Regions from separate parts of the Pseudarthrobacter sp. AG30 genome, predicted to be linked through region 3. Evidence: riboswitches for the same ligand, from Rfam matches in the RefSeq annotation. Region 3 holds a riboswitch; each other region holds the start of a gene.
What was found. Region 3 has a riboswitch for cyclic di-AMP ahead of DC347_RS18100 (M23 family metallopeptidase). Riboswitches for the same ligand answer to the same signal wherever they lie in the genome.

Region 1 (3,270 bases), on a different contig from region 3:
CGCCTACCTGGTCGCGGCGCCCGCCAGGCTGGGCCGGCGGCTGCTGCACCTGCTCGCCACCGGTGCCGCGATGCTTGCCGCGGCCGGCTGGTGGCTGGCCGTCGTGGAGCTCATCCCGGCTGCGGACCGTCCGTTCATTGGTGGTTCGCAGGACAATTCCATCCTGGAACTGACCCTCGGCTATAACGGCCTGGGCCGGCTCACAGGCGACGAGACAGGGAGCGTGGGCGGCGCCAACGGCTGGGGCGTTCCCGGGCTGCTGCGGATGTTCAACAGCGAATTTGGCGGCCAGATCGCGTGGCTGCTGCCCTCCGCACTGATCCTTGCTGCCGGCCTGCTGTGGGTGGGACGCCGGGCGCCGCGGACTGACGCCGTCCGGGCGTCGGTGCTCGTCTGGGGTTCCTGGGTCCTGGTGACCGGCCTGGTCTTCAGCTTCATGGCGGGCATCATCCACCCCTACTATGCGGTGGCATTGGCGCCGGGGATCGCAGCCCTGGCCGGCCTGGGGCCGGCCCTTCTCTGGCAGCACCGGCGGCAGGCCGCCGCGGCGGTCTTCCTGGCCGCCGCAGTGGCCGCGGCAGCCCTGATGGCATTCACCCTGCTGGGAACCACATCCGCCTACGGCCCGTGGCCGCGCTGGGTGGTGCTGGCGGCAGGCCTTGCGGCCGCAGCAGGAACAGGGTTGAACAGGTTCATCCGCCTGCGCTCCGTGCAACGGACGACGACGGCGCTCGCCATTGCGGCATCGCTCGCCGGCCCGCTGGCCTTCTCCATGTCGACGGCGGCGACGGCGCACAGCGGGGCCATTGTCAGCGCCGGACCGGCGACGTCGTTCGGCGGCCCGGGCGGGTTCGGCGGAAACCGGACCGGCGGGTTTGGCGCGGGCGGCACGTCCCGGCAGTTCAACGGCCAGGCTGGACAAGGCCAGGCCGGACAAGGCCAGGGTGCCGGCCAGGGCGGGGCAGCAGGCCAGGGCGGGGCAGCGCAGGGCGGTCCGGGTGCCACCGGTGGCCGCGCCGGCGGGATGGGCGGCCTCCTGGGTGCGCCCACGCCGTCGGCCGGGCTCGTGGCCGCATTGAAGGACGGTGCCTCAAACTACACCTGGGCAGCGGCAGTAGTCGGTTCGAACAATGCCGCAGGTTACCAACTGGCCACGGAACTGCCGGTGATGGCCGTGGGCGGCTTCAACGGCACCGACCCCTCCCCCACGCTGGAACAGTTCCAAGCGCTGGTCTCCCAAGGCCGGATCCACTACTTCATTGCCGGCGGGACCATGATGTCCAGCAGCGGCTCTGACGTCTCCACCCGGATTGCACAGTGGGTGGAGTCCACGTTCCCGGCGCAAAACATTGGCGGGACCACGGTCTATATCCTGGCGGGATAAACCGGCGCCGGGGATCCGCCTGCAGCAAATCGACGCGCCATAATTCGTGACTTCCGTTACCCAAATGTGACTAATGCGCAATCTTCCTGTACCGTCGATTGGGTGCGGTCCCCGTTCGGGCCGCATATCCCGGGTTGACGCCAAGCTCTGCCGCTTCCCGGATTCCGCTTGAGCAACGGCAGAGGCGGGGGACCCACCGTCCCGGGCAATGATTGCCCTTGGGGTTAAGCCAGCACGTGTTTTTTCCGTGCGGCCGGATGCCCTCATCCGAACCCGACAGCTAACTCCGCAGGTGTGAGAGGCGATCAATCATGTCTAAATCCATGGCAAAACCATGCCTGCAAACCAAGGCAAAACATCGGGCCAAACCCCAGCCCGCCAAAAAGACCACCGTGGGCCGGCGTGTTGCGGTCCTCGCTGCATCATGCGCGGTGCTGGTTGGCGTTGGCGCGGCAGGCCAGGCGACCAACAACATGACCCAGGCGTCGTCCACCGGGTCAAGCGCTTCCACGTCGGCGGCGGATGCCCAGATGAGCATCGAGAAGAGCGAAATCCGTTCCAACCCGGCCGCTAATCCTGCTCCTTCCGCCATCAGCGTGGCACCGCAGGCCGCGGAGCCGGCCCCCGCGCCCGCTCCCGCCGCCCCGCCGGCTGAAGCACCCGCACCTGCGCCGGCCCCCGCGCCTGAGCCTGCTCCCGCCGTCGCGGTTAACGATCCCGCGGGCGCCCAGGCCTACGCCGCCAGCCAGCTGTCCTCCTTTGGCTGGGGACCGGACCAGATGCAGTGCCTGCAGACGCTGTGGACCAAGGAATCCGATTGGACCACCACCGCCACCAACGCCAGCAGCGGCGCGTACGGCATCGTCCAGTCGCTGCCGGCGGAGAAGATGGCCAGCGCAGGCGCCGACTACCTGACCAACTACCGCACGCAGATCAACTGGGGCCTGGACTACATCAAGAAGAGCTACGCCTCGCCCTGCGGTGCGTTGAACTTCCACCTGGCACACAACTGGTACTAGGCACCACCTGCACCGGGCGCAACGCAAACCGCGGGCCGCATCATGTCGATGCGGCCCGCGGTTTGCGTTAACCGGCGCCCTGGACGTCGCCCGGCCCGGCATTCCGCCAGGGGATGTACTGGACAGACCACTTGTTGCCGTCCGGATCGGCGAAGTACAGGAAGTGGCCCCACTGCTGCACATCCACGTCGCTGACGTCCACGCCGTTGCCCTTGAGCTGGCGGTGGGCAGCCTCGATGTCGCTGACCACCAGCTGGAGGTTGGATCCTGTGCCGGGCGGAGCGTCGGTCAGCCCTTCGCCGATGCAGATGGAGCAGGCGGAGCCGGGTGGCGTCAACTGCACGAAGCGGATCGACTCCGACGGGCGTTCGTCGTAGTCGGCGTTGAAGCCAACCTTGTTGACGTAGAAATCCTTGGCGCGGTCCACATCGGATACAGGGACAAAGACAAGTTCAAGTTTCCAGTCCATCCGCACAGGCTAGCGGCGGGAACGGTTTTGAAAAAGGGTGGAACCTACCCGGCGATCCCGTACAGGCGGTCGCCGGCGTCGCCGAGGCCGGGAACAATGTAGGACTTCTCGTTGAGCTTCTCGTCGATGGAGGCCAGGACGATGTGCACGTTTGCGTCGCCCAGTTCCTCCTCCAGCTTGGCCAGGCCCTCCGGGGCTGCCAGCAGGCAGATGCAGGTGACGTCGGAGGCGCCGCGCTTGAAGAGGAACTTGATGGCCTCACGCAGGGTTCCGCCGGTGGCCAGCATCGGGTCCAGGACGAAGACCTGGCGGCCGGTGAGGTCCTCGGGGAGGCGCTCGGCATACGTGATGATGTCCAGGGTTTCCTCGTCCCGGGCCATGCCCAGGAAGCCCACCTC
Region 2 (3,270 bases), on a different contig from region 3:
GCAGCCACTTGAGGGTTGGGAGTTTCCAGTACGCCCGGGCCACGGAGAACATGGACCTGCTCAAGCGGCTGGCTGACCACGCCATCAGCAGGCACTATCCGGACGCTGCCGTCGCCCCAAACCCCTATCTGGCACTGTTTGCGTCCGTCTGTTCCGCCCAGGCCGGGCTGGTGGCCCGGTGGATGCTGGCGGGATTCGTGCACGGGGTCATGAATACGGACAACATGACCATCTCAGGGGAAACCATTGATTACGGCCCGTGTGCGTTTCTGGATGCCTTCGATCCCGCCGCCGTCTTCAGTTCCATCGATGTCAGTGGCCGTTACGCCTACGCCAACCAGCCAGTCCTTGCCGAATGGAACCTTGCCCGCCTTGCCGAGGCAATGCTGCCGCTCGTTGACGAAGACGAGGACAAGGCCGTTGCCGCAGCGGTTGAGGTGCTCGGTGGATTCCGTGGACAGTACAGCACGGCGTGGACGGGCGGCATGAAAACCAAACTGGGTCTTGCCGCTGGAAACGCCAGCGACGACGCCGCGTCCAGCCTTATTGACGATGTGGTGGCCATTCTCAAGGACGGCCCGGTGGATTACACCCTGTTCTTCCGTAACCTAGGCAGGGCGGCCCGCGGCGACCTGCGCCCGGTGCGCGGGATGGTGATGGATTTGGCCGGCTTCGACGCCTGGTCGGAGCGGTGGTTGGCGCTGCAACCCGACGCAGGGCTGATGGACAGCGTCAACCCGGCGTACATTCCACGGAACCATCTGGTGGAGGAAGCCCTCGCCGCCGGCACGGAGGGAGACACTGCCCCGTTGCACCGCCTGCTTCAGGCCGTGACCGATCCTTTCACCGAGCGGGCCGGGCTGGAACGCTACATGGACGGTGCCCCGGCGGAATTCGGGACCTATACGACCTTTTGCGGGACCTGATCCGACGACAACAGGAGGGTGGCAACCGGAGACCCGGCTGCCACCCTCCTGTTGGGAGCAGGCTTTACTGCGCGAAGACTAGGCGACGCGGACCACTGAGTAGCCGCTGAGCCAGCTGATGGAGTGCAGCTGCGTGGTGTAGCCGTTGACGCCGCCACTCACAACCTGGCCGTTGCCGGCGTAAACGCCCACGTGGCCCGAGGTGATGATGAGGTCGCCGGGTGCCGGGCTCCCGACCACGCTGCCGTACTGGAAGAACTGCGTGGGAGCCAGGTCGCCGACGCTCTTGCCGACGGAGCGCAGGGCCTTTTCAACCATGGCGGTGCAGTCCTGGCTCACGCCGACCTGGCCGTAGGCGGAGGCCAGGATGGCAGCACCGGTCCCGCTGCCGGTGGTGGACGCCACCGGCGTTGCTGATGCGTAGGACATGTTCATGCCGGTGTTCGCCGGTGCGGTGGCGGCTGCTGCCTGGACGGGGGCCGCTGCCGGCGCGGGGGCAGGTGCTGCCACGTAGCCGGCGCCGGGGATCTGGATCTGGTCACCGGGGTAGATGATGGACGACAATCCCAGGCCGTTGGCAGCCAGGACGTCATTGAGGCTGACTCCGTACGCGGCCGAAATCGCGCCGAGGGTGTCCCCGGAAACGACGGTGTGGACGGTTGCTGCCGCGGCTGCCGGAGCAGTTGCAGGAGCTGCGGCGGCCTGGACGCTGGCCTGCTCAGTGGTGTCCGCGCCCGTCACGCCCGCATGGGCCGGGGCGCCGACGCCGAACGCGATGCCGGACGCGGCGGCAACAGCGAGGGCCGGACGGCCAAACGAACGGGCCTGTGATTTGGCCGTCACGGCGAGTCCCTCGAGCGCAATGGAGCGGGCCGGGGTCGCGCGGTGGCGGGCAGTGCTGAGATTCTTTGACACGATTGATCGCCTCTCCCATGCCTGCGGGGTGAGCTGTCGGGTTCGGGTTGGAGATACCCGGCCGAACATATCTCCGCGGTGGGCGGAGGAGCTGTCCGACTTAACCCCAAGACCTGAAAGGTCGTGGAAACTTGGTTCCCCCGTCCCTGCCAGCATGAATGCGGTTGAATCCCGGTATCAGCGGCAGGGCTCGGCAAACTGATGGGAGTGTCCCGTTTGGGGAGGGACACCAGAAGACCATAACCCGCCGACCCTCCCATTGTCACGTTTAGATAACATGCGAGGTTCTTCTCTCGTATTCAACCAGCGATTGGATGGGTCCGATCCACCCTCGCCGGGCTCCCGCCGGTCCGGCACCGGACCAAACGGGTAACAAAGCAGGCACGGCCGCCTTTCCGCTCCGGCGTGCCGCCGGTATGCTTCGGGACTATGCCCCTGTTCGTGACCATGCCCACGTCCCCGCTGGTGGGGGGACTGCTCGCCATCGCAGTGGCAGCGGCCACGGTCCTGCCTGCCACGGCAGACGAGCCTGCACCTCCCGGTGGGTATCCGTCCTGGGCTGACGTGCAGCAGGCGCAGTCTTCCGAGGCAGCGAAAGTGGCAGAGATCACCACCATCAACGGGCTCCTGGACGGCCTCCAGACCCAGGCTGAAGCCGCCGGTAACACGGCGGTCCGGGCAGCGGCCGACTACGCCGCAGCCGACGCCGGGCTGCAAGCGGCATCGGTCAGGCTGGATTCATTGTCCACCCAGGCTGCCCGCGCCAACGACGAACTGGCCCGTCATCGCAAGGAAATCGGAGCGCTTGCCGTCCAGGCGTACAAGACGGGCGGGACCAATACCGGATTCTTCGTGGCCCTTGATGCCCTGCGGAACAACAGCGTCCAAGGGCTCAACCTCGTCCAGCTGGTGGGCGACAAGACTGCTGCTCTGGTGGAGAAAGCTGCGGCTGCCGGAAAAGTTGCCGCATCCCTGGCAGAGCAGGAAAAAGTGGCCCGCACTGAGCGGGAACGACTGTCCGGGGAAGCAAAAGCCAAACTGGACGCAGCCCGCTCCGCCCAGGACGCGCTTGCCCGGCAGGTAAATGACGAACAGCAGCACAGCACCGAACTGACCGCCCAGCTGGCCTCGCTGAAGGGAACGACGGCGGCACTTGAGGGGGAGTATCGCCAGGGCCAGGCGGCGCTGGCTGCCTATGAAGCGGCCCAGGAGGCCAAGCGCGCCGCTGCGGCGGAGCAGGCCCGCCGGCAGGCCGAAGCCGCGGCGCAGGCTGCCGCGGCCGCAGCCCGGCAGCCCAAACCCGCGGCTGCGGCTCCGGCCGGCAACGCGGCGGTACCGGCCCCGCCGGCCGACCCGGTTCCCGGCAGTCCGCCGCAGCCAGCCGTGCCCGGCCCGCCGCCCGTCGTCGTTCCCTCCGTCCCGGGCGGTG
Region 3 (3,270 bases):
TAACAGCAACCTGATCGTTGTTGCCGGCGTCGTAGCCAGCCTTTTCTTGTTCTGGTACCTGCACTTGCTCACGCTGAACCAGATGACGCAGTTGTCCGGCGGTCTCGCGATGCCGGATTCCCTTGTGGGCGGCTTTTCCACCGAGTATGTTGGGCAGCTGCGCGCTGCCATGGACGATGACGCCCGCGGGCAGCTCGGCTACGTCCACAAAACCGCGGGGACGCTGTTTCCTCTCATTTTCGGCTTCAGTTGGCTCCTGCTGATCGGCACGAACGTGGCCGTCAAGACCGTGCGTTGGGCGTTGTGGATGGCGCCGATACTCTTCGTCATCATCCGACTGTGGGCCAACGCTGCCGTTGACGCCGCCCTTGCTCCTGCCACGCCCGATGCCAGCGCGGTGGCTGCGGCGTCAGCCCTCACGGTCGGGGGCTGGGTGCTTCTCATCCTGAGCCTGATGGCGGGAGGGGCGGCGGTGTTCCTGGGACGCCGGGACGCCCGGCGGAAGCCCAGGCTGCCCTGACGATCCGCTGTTCCCACCGGAGAATGCGAAGGTTTCCACCCGAACGAACTGCGGGTGAAGTCAGTATTGCCGGTCTCATGTGGTTCGGACGGGCCCTTCTGGCAAATGAAAGAATCAAGTCCGACGTCAGAGCTTCCGCAGCCGCCGCCACATGGGGCAAAGGCGGCAGACGGCATCAAAGGCGACGGGCCGATAGTGGTCAAGGCCAAATGATGGCGTTCCGAATCCTTAACCATATTTAAGCGACGATGAGCAGCACGGGATGGGCGAGACCCCGACTCCTCCAGTTGCGCTGACCCGGCGCACGTAATGCCGTGACGCCCCTTCCGCAAAGCTAACGGAACGATTACGGTCCGATTAGTCAGCTATAGTGGAGCCTGAAGCATCGATACCAAAGCGTTACCTGATCCGGAGCCAAGCTCTGCCAGCGGATCAGGTGCACGAGTCACCAACTGGCAGAGGCGGAGGAACCATAACCGGCAGTCGCAGGACTGCCTTGGGGTGAAGTCCGTCAGCAGCAAGCCCTCATCCAGCTAAAAATCCTTCCGGGGACATCTCTGCGCAGAGTGCTTGTTACGGCGGACCGGGTCTTTGAACTCTCTGACCCGAATCCGACAGCTAACTTCGCAGGCTTACCCGGAGAGGAAAAAATCTTGGCCAGGCAATACTCCAGGGGCCGCCGACGCGCGACAGGCCCCGCTTCGGCGCGCCGGGCGACCGAGGTGTTTACCGCGGACAGGCCCCGCGATCCGCAGCGAGAAGCACGCCGTCGCCGGGGACCCTTCCGCCAGATCACTGATTTCGCCGCCTCCAGCGGTATCGGCCAGAAGGGCGGCATCGCGTTGGCAGCAACGGGCCTGGCACTCACCGTGACTGTTCCGGTGACCGGCCCTGTGATGGCCGCCCAGGAACCCGTTCAGGCCGCGTCCGCCGTTTCCGCCGCCCCACAGCCTGAAATTTCCGCGGCGCCGGGAGCTCGAATCGACTTCAGCCGCTCCCCGGTAGCCACGAAGGCGGACCCGGACGGCAAGTTGAAACAACTGCTCAGTGCCCAGTCGGCCGGTGCCCTCACCCGCGCAGCCTCCGCTGGAACTCTTGGCGCTCCGCTCGCTGCGATGACCACAGTTTCGCCGTTCGGGCTCCGGGTCAGTCCCATCACAGGCGGTTCAGGAGATTTCCATCGGGGACAGGACCTCGTCGCCCAGTGCGGCACTTCCGTCCTGGCCGCTGCCGCAGGCACCGTCACCTTCGCAAGTTGGGACCAGTATGGCGGAGGGAACCGCGTGGTCGTGGATCACGGCAACGGCCTGAAAACCACATACAACCACCTGTCTTCCTTCAACGTGACCAAGGGGCAGGCAGTATCCCGGGGAGACGTGGTGGCCTTCAGTGGGACCACGGGCGCCTCCACCGGCTGCCACCTCCACTTCGAGGTTGAAGTCAACGGGAAAGTTGTCGACCCCACCGGCTGGCTCTAAATTCAACTGATAGCGGGCTCCGCGCAAGCTTGCTCGCAGCGGCGGCCGGCTTCCATGCAGATACGCCAATGTGCTCGTGCATGCGATTCGCACTCGTCCGGGAGTCCGTGCAGACGGTCTGACAGGCTTTCAGGACGGCCCTGGTGATGTCCGATTTCGTAGCCGGTGTGCCGGGACAAGATATTCCCGGTAATGCCGCAGATGTAGGCGCTGCATATGGCCCAGTGCACTCGCTGCACGTCAGAGGTAGCCGGGATGGCCGTGCGCCTGAGCTGCCGGCACTCCTGACGCTGGAAGAAGTGGAAATGATCACTGAGTTCGGCGCAGTCCACGTTCCCGGAAAACCCGGGTCGTCCTGACGGCCACAGTCCGGGCTGGTGCGCGGCTCTACCGTGGAGCGTCGGGATCTGATGCGATCTCTGGCGCTGGCTCCTGGCGATGAGGGCAAAAGTTGCCGCTGATGCGAACGGAGAGATGCCCTGCAGCCGGACGGACTCCGGGCCGGGATCACCGAAGCTGGGGCGCTTTCGCACAGGACCTAGCGGTCCAACGCCGAGCCCGTGCCGAGCATCTTTCCGCCACGCCGATGACATGCTGGGCGGGGTCGGCCCGCTACCCGCCGCCTCCAGGCCTCGGGCCGAATTTCGTCACACGCTAATCATGTCCCCTGGAAGCTTCGCGTTTATACCGGCGATCGGTAGCGCAAGCGAGGGGATCCAGGCCGGCGCAGAAGTGAAAGATGCACGCCGCCATCTCTGATCTCCGAAGTACGGTCGAGGCCCGGTCCGGGGCGCGTCCGGTCACTCACCAAAGGTCATCGAAGCCGGGCTGGGCAGAACAGCTTACGCAGTGTCAGCAATCTGGAAATTGCCGGAGGCGGATGCGTCCGGGCCGCTGGATCGCCAAAAAGTTATGGTAAAAAGCCTAGGCGGCAGGAAGCGATTCGATAATGTTGATGAACCGGGTAGTGACGAGGGGTGATGGGTGATGGCTGTCGCTGCTCTCATCCTCACCGGAGTTTTTGCCCTGCTCGACGTCGCGCGCCACGTGATCCAGCGACGCAGCACGGGCGACGCCGGGATCCGGCAGTTCTCGGTCGGGCCTGGATCCCTGCAATGGTGGGCGCACTGGGGCATGGAATTCGGCACCCTGATCACGGGCGTGGCCGCGCCTATCGCAGACCTGACCGGACTCGCGCCGCTCGAGGTTCTGGACCACCCGGTGGCTCGCGGTGTCGGCACGGCACTTGCCGTGCTCGGCATCTTGGCTACC

Region 1: it holds a riboswitch for cyclic di-AMP, as region 3 does, so the genes downstream of both, DC347_RS05915 (hypothetical protein) here and DC347_RS18100 (M23 family metallopeptidase) in region 3, are expected to answer to the same signal.
Region 2: it holds a riboswitch for cyclic di-AMP, as region 3 does, so the genes downstream of both, DC347_RS03955 (LysM peptidoglycan-binding domain-containing protein) here and DC347_RS18100 (M23 family metallopeptidase) in region 3, are expected to answer to the same signal.

Annotation. Positions count from the first base shown of each region.
Region 1 covers NZ_QEHL01000004.1:90,893-94,162, forward strand. Annotated here, with positions in the region: gene DC347_RS05910 (glycosyltransferase family 39 protein) at 1-1,384, shown strand, start outside; cyclic di-AMP (ydaO/yuaA leader) riboswitch at 1,530-1,692, shown strand; gene DC347_RS05915 (hypothetical protein) at 1,696-2,403, shown strand; gene DC347_RS05920 (glyoxalase superfamily protein) at 2,471-2,872, opposite strand; gene upp (uracil phosphoribosyltransferase) at 2,917-3,270, opposite strand, start outside.
Region 2 covers NZ_QEHL01000003.1:159,659-162,928, forward strand. Annotated here, with positions in the region: gene DC347_RS03950 (YdiU family protein) at 1-926, shown strand, start outside; gene DC347_RS03955 (LysM peptidoglycan-binding domain-containing protein) at 1,005-1,841, opposite strand; cyclic di-AMP (ydaO/yuaA leader) riboswitch at 1,845-2,017, opposite strand; gene DC347_RS03960 (transglycosylase) at 2,271-3,270, shown strand, end outside.
Region 3 covers NZ_QEHL01000023.1:9,663-12,932, reverse strand. Annotated here, with positions in the region: gene DC347_RS18105 (hypothetical protein) at 1-520, shown strand, start outside; cyclic di-AMP (ydaO/yuaA leader) riboswitch at 923-1,169, shown strand; gene DC347_RS18100 (M23 family metallopeptidase) at 1,174-1,998, shown strand; gene DC347_RS18095 (isoprenylcysteine carboxylmethyltransferase family protein) at 2,986-3,270, shown strand, end outside.